DNA from 4 places in the Kitasatospora sp. NPDC057738 genome. Region 2 is predicted to be linked to each of the others. Evidence: riboswitches for the same ligand, from Rfam matches in the RefSeq annotation. Region 2 holds a riboswitch; each other region holds the start of a gene.

Region 1 (4,140 bases), on a different contig from region 2:
GGTAGAAGATCACCAGGTCTCCCGGTCGCGCTTCGGACAGGCTGACCCGCTGCCCGGCGTACGCCTGGGCCTGCGAGGTGCGCGGCAGGGTCACTCCGGCCTGCCGCCAGCTGTAGTACATCAGACCGGAGCAGTCGAACGCGTGCGGGCCGGTGGCCCCGTAGACGTACGGGGAGCCGATCATCCGCACCGCGGCGGCCAGCGCGGCGGCCCCGCGCTCGGAGGCGGGCGGGGCGGTGCCGAGGTCCAGCCGGTCGGTGCCCCGGGTGGCGCGCTGCTCGGCGTCCCGGGCGTCCTGGACCGTCAGCCGGGCCCGCTCGGCGGCGCCCAGACCGTTCAGCAGCTTCTGCGCCCTGGCCAGCCGCTGCTGGATCTGCTGCTTGCTGTCGGCGAGCGAGCGGCGGGTCCGGTCCAGCTCGTCGAGCTTGCCGGCCGCCTCGGTCCGGCGCTGGTCGAGCCGGCGCTGCCGGGCGACCAGCTCGTGCAGGGTCTCCTGCTGGCGCGCGGCGGCCTGGCCCAGGGCGCGGGCGCGGGACAGGTAGCCCTCCGGGTCGGGCGAGAGGATGAGCTGGGCGGTCTGGGTCATCCCGCCGCCGCGGTACTCGGCCCCGGCCACCGTCGCGAGGTCGCCCCGCAGCCCGTTGAGCTGGTCCTGGGCCACGGCGATCTCGCCCTGGAGGATCGTGGTCTCGCCCTGGAGCCGCCGCTGGGCCTCCTGCGCCGCGTTGGCCTTCTCGGACGCCTGCTCGGCCTCGTCGTACAGCTGTTCCACCTGCGTCTTGACGTCCTGGCGGTCGCCCGGGTCGGGGCTGCCGGGGGCGGCCTGGGCGCTGCCTCCGGCAGCCACACCCAGGGCGGTGGCGGCGGCCGCGGTCAGCACCAGCGCCCGGGCGAGCAGTTGGGAACGGCGGTGCACGGGCATGGCGGCAGCGGCTCCAATCCTGCGGCGCGGCTCCCGCCGCCGCACCGGGACGGGCGGCCGTCGAGCGGGAGTCCGGTGGCAGACGTTAGCGAGTCAGGGCAAGCGAGTCCAAACCCCTGCCAACCCGAATATTCAGGCTGTTGTCGGACATTTGATCGGCCCTCGGGAAAAGCCGCAGGAAAAACCGCAGGCCCGGCCTCCCCTGGGGGAGGCCGGGCCTGGAAACGTCCGAGCGGTGATCAGACCCGCACGATGGAGGCCAGCGGCATGTTGGTGACGGCCTCGTAGCGCACCGACGCGCCCGGCTTGGGCGCGTGCAGCACCTGGCCGTTGCCCGCGTAGATGCCGACGTGGTGGGCGTCGGTGTAGAAGATCAGCAGGTCGCCGGGCTGGGCCTGGGAGATGTCCGAGCCGATCCGGGTGCCGGCCGAGGCCTGCGCCTGCGAGGTGCGCGGCAGCGACACGCCCGCCTGGTTGAACGCCCAGACCATCAGGCCGGAGCAGTCGAAGGAGCCCGGGCCGGTGGCGCCCCAGACGTACGGGCTGCCGATCTTGGAGGCGGCGGCCGAGAGCGCGGCGGCGCCGCGCGAGCTGCCCGGGGCCACCTTCACCGGGGAGGAGGCGGTCGAGCCGGCCGAGGCGGTCGAGCCGGCCGCGAGGTCGCCGCGGCTGTTGTCGCGGGAGGCGCGGTCGGCCTGCTGCTGCTGGGCCTGGGCGGCGTCGGCCTTGGCCTTGGCGTCGGCCGCGGCCTTCTCCTCGGCCTGGCGCAGCGCCTGGCGCTCCTGCTCGGTCAGCGTGTTGAGCAGGTCCTGGGCCGCCTTCAGCTTGCCCTGGACCTCCTCCTTGGAGGCCTTCAGCTGCTGGGTGGTCGACTCCAGCTCGGCGAGCTTGCCCTGGGCCTCGTTGCGGTCCTGGTCGAGCTTGCGCTGCTGCTCCTGGAGCTCCTTCAGCTGACCCTTCTGGGTGCTGCCGGCCTGGTTCAGCGCGTCGGCCTGGCTGAGGAAGGTGTCCGGGCTGGAGGAGAACATCAGCTGGACGGTCGGGGATATGCCCCCGTTGCGGTACTGCTCGCCGGCGATCTCGGCCAGGCCGCCCTGGAGCTCGGTGACCTGGGCCTGCTGACGGGCCACCTGGTCCTGCATGCCGGAGACCTGCTTCTCCAGCTCCTGCTGCTTGGCCTGGGCCGCGTTGTAGTTCTCGGTCGCGATCTCGGCCTGCTCGTTGAGCTGGTCGACCTGCCCCTTGACCTGTTCCTTGGTCGGCTGCGGGTCGGCGTGGGCGCCTTGCGCGGAGAGGACGACGGCTGCCGCGGCGACACCGGTCAGGATCGAGACCCGGGCGCGGCCTGCGGGCTTGGGACGACGATGGGACGCCACGAAGGCGGACTCCTTCTTCCTACGTCCGCCTACCGGGTGAGCTGACGGGTTCGGGCCGGAAGCATGCCCTACGACGCCTCACGGCCGTTCCATCGGCCGACCTGGCGTCGATTCACCCCGGAGGAACGTGGTTCCCCGGCTCCGCTCCGCAGCGCCCCCAAAACACTGGGCTCCCCTGTCGGGCAGTCGCTTCGACCTGCCCCGCTGCCTCACGAACTCGACGGTAACCACCGCCGCCACCCTGGCTGGGCGATCGACAGTGCGGTGGTTCAGGGCACGACCCTAGTAACTGAACCGTGATCGGTTCAAATCCTTGTCAGAAAAAAGACCAAAGATTTCCCAAGTTCTTCTGTGAAAATGACCGATGGTGACCACTGGCACACAGATGGCTGATCAGTTCTCAGCATGTGGTCGCGAAGGGACGGAAAGCCGAACGCCACCCCCGAACGAGGGGTGGCGCTTTTCACAGCCCCCGGAAGGGCCCCGCGGGCGTGTCGGGCCGTCAGACCCGGCGGATGGTGTTGATCGACATCGCGTCGGCCTTCATCACCTTCACCACGTCACCGGTGTGCGGCGCGTGGACCACCATGCCGTTGCCGATGTACATCCCGACGTGGTGCATGTCGTTGCCGTAGACCACCAGGTCGCCCGGCTGGGCCTGGTCCAGCGAGGGCACCCGGGTGCCGTAGTGGCCCTGCTCCTGCGAGGTGCGCGGCAGCGAGACGCCCGCCTGCCCGTACGCCCAGACCATCAGGCCCGAGCAGTCGAAGGTGGTCGAGCCGGTGGCGCCCCACACGTACGGCGAGCCCTGCTTGCTCATCGCCTTGGCCATCGCCACGGCCGCGTAGCCGCTGGCCGGCGGCAGGCTGCTGAGGTCGACCCGGTCGCTGCCGCGCGAGGCGCGGTCGTCCTGCGCCTGCTGGGCCTTCAGCGCGGCGCGGTCGGTGGCGCTCAGCGAGTTCAGCAGGTCCTGGGCGGCCTTCAGCTTGGTGTTGACGTCCGCCTTGGCCTGGTTCAGGTCCTTGGTGGTGGTGTCCAGCGAGGCGAGCACGGCGGAGGCCTCGACCTTCTCCTGGTCCAGCCGGCGCTGCTGGTCCAGCAGCCCCTTGAGCGCCTCGGCCTGGCTGCTGCTGGCCTGCTGGACGGTGGAGGCCTTCTCCAGGTAGCCGGACGGGTCGGAGGTGAGCATCAGCTGGACGGACGGGTCGATGCCGCCGGTGCGGTACTGCTCGCCCGCCACCTCGGCGAGGCCGCCCTGGAGCTGGGTCATCTGCTCCTGGCTGCGGGCCACCTGGTCCTGCAGCTGGTCGGCCTGCTTGCGCAGCTGGTCGGCCCGCTCCTTGGCGCCGTTGTACTTCTCCGCCGCCTGCTCCTGCTCCTCCTGGAGCTGGTCGATCTGCGCCTTGACGTCCGTTTTGTTCGGCTGCGGCGCGGCGTGCGCGGCCACCTGGGCGGAGAGGGCGACCGCGGTCGCAGCAGCAGCGGTGAGCACGGAGATCCGCGCGCGGCTCGGCTGCTTGGGACGGCGGTGGGAGGCCAAGGGTCCTGCTCCTTCTTCCAACGGACTCACCTGATGGGATGAGATTCCGGAAAATAGGTTTGACGCCAGACCCTAGTGAAGATCTATCCGTTTTGCCACTCCCCCGAAGGTGTGAACTCCGGTCCGCACACTGACGACACGGGACCCGCACACCATCCCGGAACCACTCCTGACCAGGCATCGCACGGCCGCTCGGGGTCAGGGGCGCGCCAGCCGGTTCAGCAGCAGCACCGAGGCCACGGGGCGCGCGCCCGCCTTCCGCACGCCGTCCGCGACCTCCCGGTCGGTGGACACCACCACCA
Region 2 (4,140 bases):
GGCGAGGTCCTCGGCCAGCCGGAAGCCGCCGGCGGTGGTGAGGGAGGCGAAGCCGTGGGCGAGGGAGCGGACGGTGCGGGCGGCGTGGATCGCCTCGGAACCTTCGAGGCCGTACTCCCGCAGGACGGCGATGATCACGCCGACGAGCCGGGCGCCCGCGCGGGCCAGGTCGTCGTCGGGCTGCGGGGCCTGGGGGAGGGCGTTGTAGCGGTGCGGGTGCGCGGTGGCGTACGCGTGGTAGGCACGCAGCACGGCGGCGACGGCGTCGTCCCCGCTGCGCCCGACGGCCGCCTCGGCCAGCCGGTCGGCCAGGTCCCCGGTGACCCGTACGGCGATCAGCAGCCGCAGTTCGGCGAGGCCGCCGCTGACGTGCTTGTACAGCGAGGGGGTGGCGACCCCGGCCCGGGCGGCGACGGAGGCCAGCGTGAGGGCCTCGGCGCCCTGCTCGTCGATGAGGGCGAGGGCGTGGTCGACGACCTGGTCGGGGGTCAGTCCTACGCGGGGCATGGGTTCGGGCTCTCCGTACGGATGACGTCGGGTGGATCGGGCGGGGTCGGGCAGGAACGGGCGGCGGGGCCGGGCGGGGCTCAGCCGAGCTCGGCGAGGAACGGCAGCAGGGCGTAGGCGGTGGCCGCCGGGTTGTCGGCCATCGGGTAGTGCCCAGACCCCTCGATCATCACCTTGCGCGCGCCGAGCGCGGCGGCCTGCCGGTCGGCGACGAGCTCCGGCTTCGGGAAGTCGGGGTCCTTGCTGCCCATGACCACCAGCGCCGGGCACCGCACCGCGGCCGTCCAGCCGACCGGCGCCGAGTCGCCGTGGACGTACCCGCGGGTGGCGGTCTTGCGCCCCGGGGTGCGCAGCGCGGCGACCAGTCCGTCCACGTACGCGTCGAAGTCGGCGGGCTTGGCGCCCGGGAAGGCCATCCGGCGCAGGTAGAAGCCCCAGGAGGCCGGCCAGTGGACGAGGGCGGCGCCCATCAGGCCCATGACGCCGCGCATCAGGGCGCCCGGCGGCGGGTTCTCGACGAAGGCGTTGAGCAGGACGATCCCGGCGACCCGCTCGGGCGCGTCCCCGGCGGCCCTGACGACGGTCGCCCCGGTGTAGGAGTTCCCGGCGAGGACGGCGCGCTCGATGCCGAGGTGGTCGAGCAGGGCGAGGACGTCGCCGGCGATCGCGGCCGGGCCGTAGTCGTCCCACTCGACGGAGGACTCGCCGAAGCCCCGCAGGTCCACGGTGACGACGCGGTGGCCGGCGGCGACGAGCAGCGGGCGCAGGTGCCGGTAGGCGGCCCGGCTGTCGAGCATGCCCGGGAGCAGGACGACGGGGGTGCCGTCGCCCCGCCGGGTGTCGTCGAAGGCGATCCGGCCGCCGGGAACGGTCAGGTACTGGGTGCTCGGGGTGATGGTGCCGTTCATGGGGTCCTCCTCGGGCCGCCGGTGCGGGACATCGGCGTGCGGGCCGATAGCCATAAAGCTAAGGCTAATAGCCTTAGCCGTCAAGCGAACGGCCGGGTGAGGGGTGGAGCGGGAGGAGCGGGAGGAGAGGAAGGAGCGATCAGACTCCCTCCACCTTGAACGGGTCGTGCTCGCTGAGCAGCTTCTCCAGCCTGGCCTGGTCCACCCGGGTGACCATCTCGTTGGACTCCTGCCGGTCCCGGATCACCTTCGCCAGGGTGAACGCCGAGGTGACGGTGTAGAGGAGGCCGATCCCGAGGAAGGCCCTGGTCCATCCGCCGACCGGCAGGTAGGCGATCCCGACGGCGAGGGCGACGCCCGACAGGGCGAAGGAGAGGACGGCCTGGATGTGGTACGCGGCCGTGGTGCGGGTCTGCATCGATGTGCTCATGGCGCCAGGATGTGGCCGCCCGGCCGGGGCGCACATGAGTAGGAGTACTCAGATGGGGCCGTGCGCGAGGGGGGTGTTCGCCGGTGTCGTTCGTTGACGTCCGATCACTTTGCCCTAGGCTGCTCCGAACGGATGGCTTGGAATCAGAGCCTCCTAGGATTAACGTTTGATAACGCAGCGCGGTTGTCAACGCCGTACCCAGACGGCACCGTGCGCCGTCGCCTAATCCCGCCGACCCGCCTCCGGGCAGGTCAGGGAGCCGGGGAACCATGTTCCTTGGGGTGAATCGGCGGGGCTCCGGCCCAGCCGTAGGAGACCTTCCTGCTCCGAACCCGTCAGCTAACCCGGTAGGCGCGAAGGAAGGAAAGGAGCGCGCCTCCGTGGCGTCGACGCACACCCCGGCACACCCGGCCGGCTTCGCAGCCGGTACCCAGCTCCTCGACCACCCCGGCACGGACGGCCCCGAGGCCTTCGGCCCGGAGGACTTCCCCGCGGAGGTCGAGACCAACCGCCACCGGATGCCGCGTCAGACCCGCGGAGCCTCCCCACTGCTCGGCGTCACCGCCGTCGCCGCCACCCTGGGCGCCACCGGCTTCGCCTCGGCGACCCCGGCCGCCGCCCCCGCCGTCGAGGCCCCGGACGAGACCCCGGTCGCCCTCTCCGCCGACCCCGGCCTCGCGCTCGCCGCCCGCATCCAGCACCAGGCCGACAGCCAGCGCACCGCCGCCGAGGAGACTGCCCGGCTCCAGGCCGCGCAGGAGGCGGAGGCCAAGGCCGTCGCCAAGGAGGCCGAGGCCAAGCGCGCCGCCGAGGAGGCCGAGCGGGTCAAGGCCGCCGCCCTCACCCTCCCGGTGAAGGACTACCGGCTCTCCGCCCACTACGGCCAGAGCGCCCGCTACTGGGCCAACCTGCACACCGGCCTGGACTTCGCCGCCGACACCGGCACCCCGGTCTACGCGCTCGGCCAGGGCACCATCACCTCGGCCGGCTGGGCCGGCTCGTACGGCTACCGGATCGTCGAGACCCTGCCCGACGGCACCGAGATCTGGTACTGCCACCTCTCCTCGATCACCAAGGGCTCCGGCAAGGTCGCCCCCGGCCAGCAGATCGGCAAGGTCGGCGCGACCGGCAACGTCACCGGGCCGCACCTGCACATGGAGGTCCGCCCCGGCGGCGGCGCCCCGGTCGACCCGGAGCCCTGGCTCCAGCAGCGCGGCCTCAACCCCTGACCCGCGCGAGAAACCCGACGCACCCGCGAGAGGTCCGCGCACCCGCGCGAGAGAACCCGACGCGCACGCGAGAAGGCCCCGGCCCGGAGCAGCCGCTCCGGGCTGGGGCCTTCGTGCGAGGTCTCACTCCTCGGCGGGCAGCTGCGCCAGGTACGCCTCGATCTCCTCCTGGCCCGGCTCCGGCGCCAGCTCCGGGAACTCCGTCACCAGCAGCCGGGGCAGTCCCGGCACCGTCCACCCGCCGAACAGGTCGAGCGCAGCGTCGACCGCCGCCTCCTCGAACTGCCCGAAGTCCCCGGCCAGTTCGTCCGGCATCGGCCGCCCCTGCGCGGTCAGCTCGGCCAGGTTGCGGTAGCTGCGCCGCATCAGGCCCTGCTCCAGCAGCCGCCGGGCGCCGTCGGTGGCCATGCCGACCGACAGCACCCGGCCCGGGCCCCAGCCCTGTTCGTCCGGCTCGTCCAGCCAGCCGGCCGGCACCAGCGCCTCGTACGCGGCCAGCCGGTCCTCCTCCGCGAGCTCCGCGAAGCCGGCCAGCCAGTCCCGCACCGCCGCCCCGTCCGTGACGTCCACCCCGTACGCGTGCAGCAGCACCGCGTACAGCCGGGGCCAGGTCACCAGGTCGGCGCGGCGCAGCAGCCCGGCCGCGACCTCGCCCTGCCACTCGGCCTCCTCGTGCAGCCGCTCCTGGCGCTTGGCGTTCAGCCGCCGGGCCGCCCGCTGGTGGTCGATCAGCAGCCGGACGGCGTCGCCGTAGGCGAGCGGGTCCTCCTCGGGTGCGGGTTGGACGTACAGGTGGAGCCGCTCGTACAGCAGGTGCTCCACCGCGTCGGAGGTCAGTTCCGGCCAGCCGTCGTGCATCCTGCCGTCGCCCAGCTCCAGCAGCGCCAGCACCGCGCGCAGCGGCGCCTCGGCCACCGGCGCGCGGTCCTGCCCGGCCGCCCAGGCGAGCAGGTCGGCGGCCTTGGTGCGGGGGGCGAGCCGCAGGTCTTCGTCGTTCATAGTCCGAACGGTAGCCGCCGGGCGGGGATAGGGTCGGCAGCCATGGTCCCCGTACGACTCACCGGCC
Region 3 (4,140 bases), on a different contig from region 2:
CTCGAACTGGTAGGCGCCGTCCTCGTAGAACTCGGAGGAGGCGACGTCCAGGGCCAGCGCGACGTCACGGCCGGGCACGTAGCCGGCCTTCTCGATGGCCTCGACGATGAGGTCCAGGGCCTCGCGGTTGGAGTCCAGGTTCGGGGCGAAGCCGCCCTCGTCGCCCAGGCCGGTGGACAGGCCGCGCTCCTTCAGCACGCCCTTGAGCGTGTGGTAGACCTCGACGCCCCAGCGGACGGCCTCGGAGAAGGACTCCGCGCCGATCGGGGCGATCATGAACTCCTGGATGTCGACGTTGGAGTCCGCGTGCGACCCACCGTTGAGGATGTTCATCATCGGGACCGGCAGGACGTGCGCGTTCGGGCCGCCCAGGTAGCGGAACAGCGGCAGGTCGCTGGCCTCGGAGGCGGCGTGCGCGACGGCCAGCGAGACGCCCAGGATGGCGTTGGCGCCGAGCGAGGACTTGTCCGGGGTGGCGTCCAGGTCCAGCATGGCCTGGTCGATCAGGCGCTGCTCGGTGGCGTCGTAGCCGACCAGCTCCGGGCCGATCTGCTCGATGACGGCCAGGACGGCCTTCTCGACGCCCTTGCCGAAGTAGCGGTTCTTGTCACCGTCACGCAGCTCCAGCGCCTCGAAGGCACCGGTGGAAGCACCCGACGGGACAGCGGCACGACCCGTGCTGCCGTCGTCGAGGCCGACCTCGACCTCGACCGTGGGGTTGCCGCGGGAGTCGAGGATCTCACGGGCTACGACGACATCGATGGACGGCACGAGGCATCTCCTTGCGGAAGCAGGGTCCGGTCTGACGGTGGTGCTGTCAGCAGGACGATTGCGGAGTCGTTACGACCAGAGCCTAACCGCCCGGGCTCCCGGGGCCACGTCCGCCTCGGTCCCGTCTCAGCGTGTGGCCCCACTACCCACCGGTAGTTCACCTGCTTGTCCCAGCTTGTCCCACCGGAGCGGTCGAATGCGGACGAAGGGGACCGGTAGGACCGGTCCCCTTCGGACGGCGGGGTGAGGCGGCGTCGGCACCGGGCGCGGCGGGCGGGCCGGCGGCGGGCGGGCAGGCGTCGAGCGGGCCGGCTCAGCCGAGGTGCAGCACCTGGCCGGGCATGATCAGGTTCGGGTCGCCGCCGACCGTGCCGTGGTTCTGCTCGTACAGCGCGTGCCAGCCTCCGGACACGCCCTGGGCGGCGGCGATGGTCGACAGGGTGTCACCGGCGCGGACGGTGTAGTCGTGGCCGGTGGCCTGCGGGGCCGACTGCGCGGCCTGCGGGGCGTACTGCGGCTGGGCGGCGGCCTGGCCGGCGTACTGCTGGTAGACGCTCTGGTGGCTGGTCCAGTACCAGGCGCCGTTGCTCTGGTACCAGTACACCTTGGCGTCGGCGTCCCAGCCGGCCTTGCCGGAGAAGCCCGGGGTCTGCGGCTGCGCCTGCTGCTGCGGGGCGGCCTGCTGGACCGGCTGCGCGGCGGGCTTCGAGGCCTGCTTCTGGGCGGCGGGCTGCTGCGCGACCGGCTTCTCGGCCGGCTTGGCGGCGGGCTTCGGGGTCTGCTGCTTGGGCGCGGACTGCGGCTTGGCGTCCGAGGAGGTGTCGACCGCGGCCGGGGCGCCGCCCTTGGTCAGACCGGCCTTCTGGGAGCAGACCGGCCAGGCACCCGGGCCCTGCGAGGCCAGCACCTTCTCGGCGACCGAGATCTGCTGGGCCTTGCTGGCCTGGTTGGCCTGCGGCGCGTAGGCGGTGCCGCCGTACGCCTTCCAGGTGCTGGAGGTGAACTGGAGGCCGCCGTAGAAGCCGTTGCCGGTGTTGATGCTCCAGTTGCCACCGGCCTCGCACTGGGCGACGGCGTCCCAGGTGGAGGCGGGGGCTGCGGAGGCGCCGGTGGCGGTGAGGAGCGGCATCGCGAGTCCGACGCCGGCCACACCGGCGACGGCGATGGCCTTCTCGGCCTGGGTGCGACGACGGTGACGGCCAGTTCCAACGAACAGCATGAAGAGGTCCCTCTCCGCACGCCTGCGAGGTGAGCTGTCGGGTTCGGACCGGGAGGTGGCCCGGCCGCCGTATGCGGAAACGATTCCGCTCGGGCGGCTTCACCCCAAGCCGTGGGGAGACGGCAACAAACCTGGTTCCCCCGCCCCTGCCCAGGGTTCTGGTCGGTTTCCCGTGACGCGGCGGGCAGGACTCGGCGTTCCGCGTACGAGGTCCGCAGCTGCGAACTCCAGGGAGAGTAGACAGATCATCAGACCAATCACAAGCTCATATCGTCGATATCACACAATAATTACGGCGCGTGTTCGATCGCCTACCAACGGCGGTGTTATGTCCGGATTGATGGGTGTTCACACCCCCGTCGGCAGGTGGTTCGCGACGTCCCGTCAGGGCGATCTCAGCACGTCGGAGGCGTGGCGGGAGCGTGCGGAGAGGCCTGCGGAGAGGCCTGCGAAGGAGCGTGCGGAGAGGCCTGCGGAGAGGCCTGCGAAGGAGCGTGCGGAGGGGTCTGCGGAGAGGCGTGCGGGGAACGGCGCTCCGGACTGAATTCCACCGGGAGTTCGCGCAGCCCACGCATGATCAGACCACCGCGCCACCGCAGGTCGTCCGCGTTTTCCGCGAGCCGGAGATCGGGCAGCCGGGAAAGCAGCGTGGTCAGCGCGGCACGACCCTCCAAGCGGGCGAGCGGAGCGCCGATGCAGTAGTGGATGCCGTGCCCGAAGCCCAGGTGGGGGTTGTCCGTCCGGGCCAGGTCCAGGGTGTTCTCGGCCGCGAACCGGGCCGGGTCGCGGTCCGCCGCGGCGAGCACCACCAGCACCGGGTCGCCGACCGGGATGTCCACCCCGCCGATGGTCAGCGGACGGGTCGCGAACCGCCAGGTCGCCATCTCCACCGGCCCGTCGTATCGCAGGAGTTCCTCGATCCCGGTCTCCAGCAGCGCGCTCTCCCCGCGGGCCACCGACTCCTGCAGCAACCGGCGCTGCTCCGGATTGCGCAGCAGGGCGTACGTGCCGTTGCCGATCAGGTTCACGGTGGTCTCGAAACCCGCGAACAGGAGGATGAAGGCCATCGCCGCGGCCTCGTTCTCGGTCAGGTGCTCACCGTGGTCACTGGCCCGGATCAGGCCCGAGATCAGGTCGTCCCCGAGGTCCGCTCGCTTGCGGTGGATCAGCTCCAGCAGGTACGCCCGCATCCGCTTCACCGCCCGCCCCACGCCGCCGCGCTGCCCGCCGCCGTGGCCCGGCTTCGTGTGGCGCACCATCATCCCGGCCCAGTCCCGGAAGTCGTCCTGGTCCTCGGCCGGCACGCCCAGCAGGTCGCAGATCGCGTAGATGGGGAGCGGGAAGGCGAACTCGTGGATCAGGTCCGCCGAACCGCGCTGCGCGAAGCCGTCGATCAGCCGGTCGGTGAGCTGCTGCACCCGCGGCTCGAACTCCGCCACCCGGCGCGGGGTGAACGCCTTCGACACCAGCCTGCGCAGCCGGGTGTGGTCCGGCGGGTCGATGTTCAGCAGGTGGGTCATCAGGTCCGCCTGCCGCTCCCCCGGGATGCCCACCCGGCCGGTGCGGTGCGCCTGCTCGCTGTGGTGCGCCGGGTTCTTCGACAGCCGGCTGTCCGCGAGCGCCTGCCGGGCGTCCGCGTACCGGGTCACCAGCCAGGCCTCCACCCCGCTCGGCAGCGTGGTGCGGTGCACCGGGGCGTGCTCGCGCAGCCAGGCGTAGGCGGGGTACGGGTCGGAGGCGAACTCCCAGGTGAACAGCTGCGGGGCGGTGGCGTCGGACGGCGTGGCGGCGGGCCGGGCGGAGTCGGGCTGAGCTGGCATGGACCGACCGTATCCGGTGCGACGGGCACGCCCCGCTCCGGCGGGCCGCCGCTCCTCCCGCCGACGGTCCGCGGCCGTCCTGCCGATGTTCCGTGGACGGCCCATGGACGGTTCATGGACGGCCCGTTGACTGTCCGCGGACGGTCAATGGACAGCTCTTGGCCGACTCTTGGCCGCGGTGCGGGCGTGAGCCTGGTCACCTGCGGGGTAATCCCTGTTGCGGAGGGTCAGGACGTGCCTACGATCCTCCGCAGTACGCGTGGGCGCCGGTGCGGTGTCGTCCACAGGGAGGAGCAGGCCATGCGGGTCAGCGGGTCAGTCGTCGTCATC
Region 4 (4,140 bases), on a different contig from region 2:
GGAGCAGAGCGTCTGCACGACCAGGATCGCCATCGTCCCGAGCAGCGCCAGCAGCGTGTACAGGTGCGCGTACGGGTCCATCCCGGCCGCCAGGAACCCCGCCACCAGCCCCACCGCGATCACCGACTGCACCACCGAGGCGACGTGCGGCGAACCGTGCCGCGCATGGGTGCGGCCGAGCGCCGGGTGCAGCAGCCCCTCCCGGCCGATCGCGTACAGGTACCGGGCCGCGCACTGGTGGAAGGCCATCGCGCAGGCGAACGAGCCGGTGACGACCAGCCATTGGAACACCTTCACCGCCCAGGCCCCCAGGTGCGCGCCGAGCGGGTCGAAGAACAGGCTGTTGCCGTCCTTGCCCGGCACGGCGCCGCTCGCCACCGCGACCGCCCGCCCGACGCCGTTGCCGGACACGATCATCCAGGACACGAAGACGTAGAGCAGCCCGACGCCGATCACCGACACCAGCGTCGCCCGCGGCACCACCCGCTTGGGGTCGCGGGACTCCTCGCCGTACATCGCGGTGGACTCGAATCCCACCCAGGACCAGAACGCGAAGAACAGGCCGAGCCCGGCCGCCGCCGCGCCCGAACCACCCACCCCCCTCAGCGCGTTCAGCGGGTTCACGGCCCCGACCACGATCCCGTCCGGCCCGCCGCCGGAGAACAGCACCGCGAACGAGACCGCCCCCAGCACCCCGATCTCCAGCACCAGCGCGACCCCGAGCACCTTGGCCGTCAGGTGCAGGTCGAACCAGGCCATCACCCCGATCACCGTCGCCCCGAACAGCGCGTACCAGCCCCAGCCCAGGTCCACCCCCAGCTGCGAACGGACCAGTCCGCGCAGCGAGTACGCGAAGAAGCCGAGGGCCGAGGCCTCGGTGACGACGTACGCCAGCACCGCGAGCAGCCCCGAGGCCATCCCGACCACCCGGCCCAGCCCGTGCGAGACGTAGCCGTAGAACGCGCCGGCCGCGGTGATGTGCCGGGCCATCGCCACGTACCCGACCGAGAACACCGTCAGCACCACGGTCGCCACGACGTACGCGGCGGGCGCGCCGGCGCCGTTGCCCTGCCCGACGATGATCGGCAGGTTGCCCGTCATCGCGGTGATCGGGGCGGCGGTGGCGAGCGCCATGAACACCACGCCGACCAGGCCGACCGAGTCCGCCTTCAGCCGGTCGACGCCGCCCGTCCCCGGCCGCTCCCGCCCGGCCTTCTCCCCCGCCACGTCCCCGCTCCGGACCGCCATCCGGCCTCCTCGCCTCCCGGACCCGCCCGACCGCCGGACCGGCCGGACGCTGACCGTCCGACAGCATGGCGCGCCGGAGCAGCCCCGCGATCGGGCCGACGGCCCTCCGGAGCAGTCGGGTTGACGCCGCGTTCGACCGGTCGAACGACGCTCCGGAACCCGCCGGACGGCCGGGGCACGACCGGACGGGCCCGGAAACGGCAGCGGCCGGCCCGGCCGTACGAGGAGGTCCTCGTGCGGCCGGGCCGGCCTGGGCGTGTCCCGCGCCCATGTCCGCCGTGCGGCGATCACCCGGTCGAGCGGTCACCCGACATGACCATCCCGGAGGATCGATTCGCCCCGCAGCAGCGGTGGTTCCGAAAACCCTCGGCGCTCAGCGGCCCCGGATCAGAGCGCGACGCCGTGCGCGCGCAGGTAGGCGACCGGGTTGATGTCCGAGCCGTACTCCGAGCCGTTGCGGATCTCGAAGTGCAGGTGCGGGCCGGTCACGTTGCCGGTGGCGCCGGAGAGGCCGATCTGCTGGCCGGCGGTGACGGCCTGACCGATCCTCACGCCGATCGAGGAGAGGTGCGCGTACTCGGCGTAGTGACCGTCGGCGAGCTTGATCTCGACCTCGTTGCCGTAGGCGCCGCCGTTGCCGGCCTTGACCACGACGCCGTTGGCGACGGCGCGCAGCGGGGTGCCGGTGGAGGCGACGAAGTCCTGGCCGGTGTGGTGGCCGGAGGCCCACATCGAGCCGGCCACGCCGTAGGCGGTGCCGAGCCTCGGGTTGGCCAGCGGGGCGACGAAGCCGGAGGTGGCGGCGGCGACCGGAGTGGCGGTCACGACCGCAGCCGGAGCGGCGACCTGCAGCTGGGTCTGGAGCTGGGCGGACGGCTTGGCGGCCTCGGTCTTCACCTGGACCTGGGCCTGCGGCTTGGCGGCCTGGGTCGCCGGGGCGGCCGGCTGGGCGGGCTTCGCCGGGGCGGCCGGCTTGGCCGGGGCGGCGTCGGCGGCCGGCGCGGCGGCGTGGCCCGACAGCGCGAGCTGCTGGCCCGGGAAGATCAGGTTCGGGTCGGCACCGACGACCGAGCGGTTCTGCTCGTACAGCGCGTGCCAGCCGCCCTCGACGTTCTTGGCGTCGGCGATCTTGGACAGGGTGTCTCCGCTGACGACGCGGTAGCTCTCCTGCGCGGCCGGGGTGGCCGGGGCAGCGGCCGGCGCGGCCGGCTTGGCGTCCGTGGAGGCGGCGGCCTGCGCGGCCGGGGCGGCCGGAACGGTGTGGGCCTGGGCGCTCACCGCGGTGACGAGCGGGAGGGCGAAGGAGACACCGGTGACGGCGGTCGCGATGCCGATACGGGCGGCGCGGGGCAGGGCGATACGACGAGCCTGAGCAGGCATGGAATTTTCCTCTCCGACGCCTGCGAGGTGAGCTGTCGGGTTCGGGCTGGAGTTGCCCGGCCGCATGCGCGGCTTCACCCCTAGCCGGTCCTGGACGCCCGCGCCCTGAGGCGCGAACTCCGGTCCGGCGACTTACCTGTGGGTCCCCCGCTCCTGCCGTACAGAGTTCGTTTCGAACCACCGGGCAGCGGCAGGACTCGGCGTTCCACCCGGTGGATCCGTCCGGACTGGCCGGGCGGTCGCTGAACTAAAACCCATCCGTTCGGGTGAAGCAATGTCGATCTCTTGAAAGGGCAACCATCTCCCCCGTTCCGGTGACCCTCCGCAGACCGGACCCCACGGTGCGTACACAACCCATTCACCCCCCGCCACTGATCCACGACCCTGCGCCGAGATCGGCGACGGAACGCAGCCACCCGTTCACGCACCGCCGACCGTCAACACACCCACCGGTGACCCTTGTCACGTGCGCCCCGGCAGCGCAGGATTCGCCCGTGGCCACCTCCGAGGCCGGCACCCTGCGCCTGGGCACCGCGCAGGGTCGCTGGGTACTACTGGCGACCGTGCTCGGCTCGAGCATGGCGATGCTCGACGGCACCGTCGTGAACGTCGCCCTGCCCCGGATCGGCGCCGACCTCGGCGCCTCCCTGGCGTCCCTGCAATGGACTCTGAACGCCTATCTGCTCACCCTGGCGGGCCTGATCCTGCTCGGCGGCGCGCTCGGCGACCGGTACGGGCGGCGCAAGGTCTTCCTGATCGGCGTGGTCTGGTTCGCCATCGCCTCCGCGGCCTGCGCCGCGGCGCCGAACATCCACGTGCTGATCGCCGCCCGCGCCGTCCAGGGCATCGGCGGGGCGCTGCTCACCCCCGGCTCGCTCGCCATGCTCCAGGCCGTCTTCCACCCCGACGACCGCTCGGCCGCGGTCGGGCTCTGGTCCGGCCTCGGCGGGGTGTCCGCCGCGATCGGCCCCTTCCTCGGCGGCTGGCTGGTGGACGGCCCCGGCTGGCGCTGGATCTTCCTGCTGAACCTGCCGCTCGCCGCCGCCGTGATCGCGGTGACCACCCGGTCGGTGCCGGAGACCCGGGACGAGGCCGCCACCGGCCGCTTCGACGTGCTCGGCGCCGTGCTCGCCGCCCTCGCGCTCGGCGCGATCACCTACGCGCTGACCGCGGCCGGCGAGGGCCTGTCCCCGGCGGTCTGGGTCAGCGGGGTGATCGGGGTGGCGCTCGGCGTCGCCTTCGTGGCCGTCGAGCGCCGCGCCCCCGAACCGATGCTGCCGCTCGGGCTGTTCTCCTCCCGGCTGTTCACCGCGGTGAACCTGGTCACCCTGTGCGTGTACGCGGCGTTCAGCGGCGTCTTCTTCCTGCTGGTGGTGCAGCTCCAGATCGTGTCCGGGTTCTCGCCGCTGGTGTCGGGCTTCGCCCTGGTGCCGATCACCGTGCTGATGCTGGCGCTGTCCGCGCGCGCCGGGCGCCTCGGCAAACGGATCGGCCCGCGCGTCCCGCTGACCG

Evidence for each region. A riboswitch is a leader RNA that binds a small molecule or an ion and turns the genes downstream of it on or off. The one in region 2 is predicted to bind cyclic di-AMP.
Region 1: it holds a riboswitch for cyclic di-AMP, as region 2 does, so the genes downstream of both, ACFVGO_RS29895 (NlpC/P60 family protein) here and ACFVGO_RS30145 (M23 family metallopeptidase) in region 2, are expected to answer to the same signal.
Region 3: it holds a riboswitch for cyclic di-AMP, as region 2 does, so the genes downstream of both, ACFVGO_RS26925 (transglycosylase family protein) here and ACFVGO_RS30145 (M23 family metallopeptidase) in region 2, are expected to answer to the same signal.
Region 4: it holds a riboswitch for cyclic di-AMP, as region 2 does, so the genes downstream of both, ACFVGO_RS00995 (peptidoglycan DD-metalloendopeptidase family protein) here and ACFVGO_RS30145 (M23 family metallopeptidase) in region 2, are expected to answer to the same signal.

What each region holds. Positions count from the first base shown of each region.
Region 1 is NZ_JBHVJT010000067.1:15,188-19,327, forward strand. Features, by position in the region: gene ACFVGO_RS29890 (NlpC/P60 family protein) at 1-922, opposite strand, end outside; gene ACFVGO_RS29895 (NlpC/P60 family protein) at 1,162-2,298, opposite strand; cyclic di-AMP (ydaO/yuaA leader) riboswitch at 2,309-2,462, opposite strand; gene ACFVGO_RS29900 (NlpC/P60 family protein) at 2,801-3,838, opposite strand; gene ACFVGO_RS29905 (NYN domain-containing protein) at 4,037-4,140, opposite strand, start outside.
Region 2 is NZ_JBHVJT010000068.1:9,914-14,053, reverse strand. Features, by position in the region: gene ACFVGO_RS30160 (TetR/AcrR family transcriptional regulator) at 1-507, opposite strand, end outside; gene ACFVGO_RS30155 (alpha/beta hydrolase) at 588-1,415, opposite strand; gene ACFVGO_RS30150 (YiaA/YiaB family inner membrane protein) at 1,555-1,845, opposite strand; cyclic di-AMP (ydaO/yuaA leader) riboswitch at 2,055-2,213, shown strand; gene ACFVGO_RS30145 (M23 family metallopeptidase) at 2,226-3,074, shown strand; gene ACFVGO_RS30140 (hypothetical protein) at 3,198-4,073, opposite strand; gene ACFVGO_RS30135 (GNAT family protein) at 4,116-4,140, shown strand, end outside.
Region 3 is NZ_JBHVJT010000055.1:15,592-19,731, reverse strand. Features, by position in the region: gene eno (phosphopyruvate hydratase) at 1-771, opposite strand, end outside; gene ACFVGO_RS26925 (transglycosylase family protein) at 1,085-1,990, opposite strand; cyclic di-AMP (ydaO/yuaA leader) riboswitch at 1,996-2,164, opposite strand; gene ACFVGO_RS26920 (cytochrome P450) at 2,386-3,810, opposite strand; gene ACFVGO_RS26915 (SDR family NAD(P)-dependent oxidoreductase) at 4,111-4,140, shown strand, end outside.
Region 4 is NZ_JBHVJT010000001.1:231,855-235,994, forward strand. Features, by position in the region: gene ACFVGO_RS00990 (APC family permease) at 1-1,248, opposite strand, end outside; gene ACFVGO_RS00995 (peptidoglycan DD-metalloendopeptidase family protein) at 1,636-2,628, opposite strand; cyclic di-AMP (ydaO/yuaA leader) riboswitch at 2,631-2,831, opposite strand; gene ACFVGO_RS01000 (MFS transporter) at 3,123-4,140, shown strand, end outside.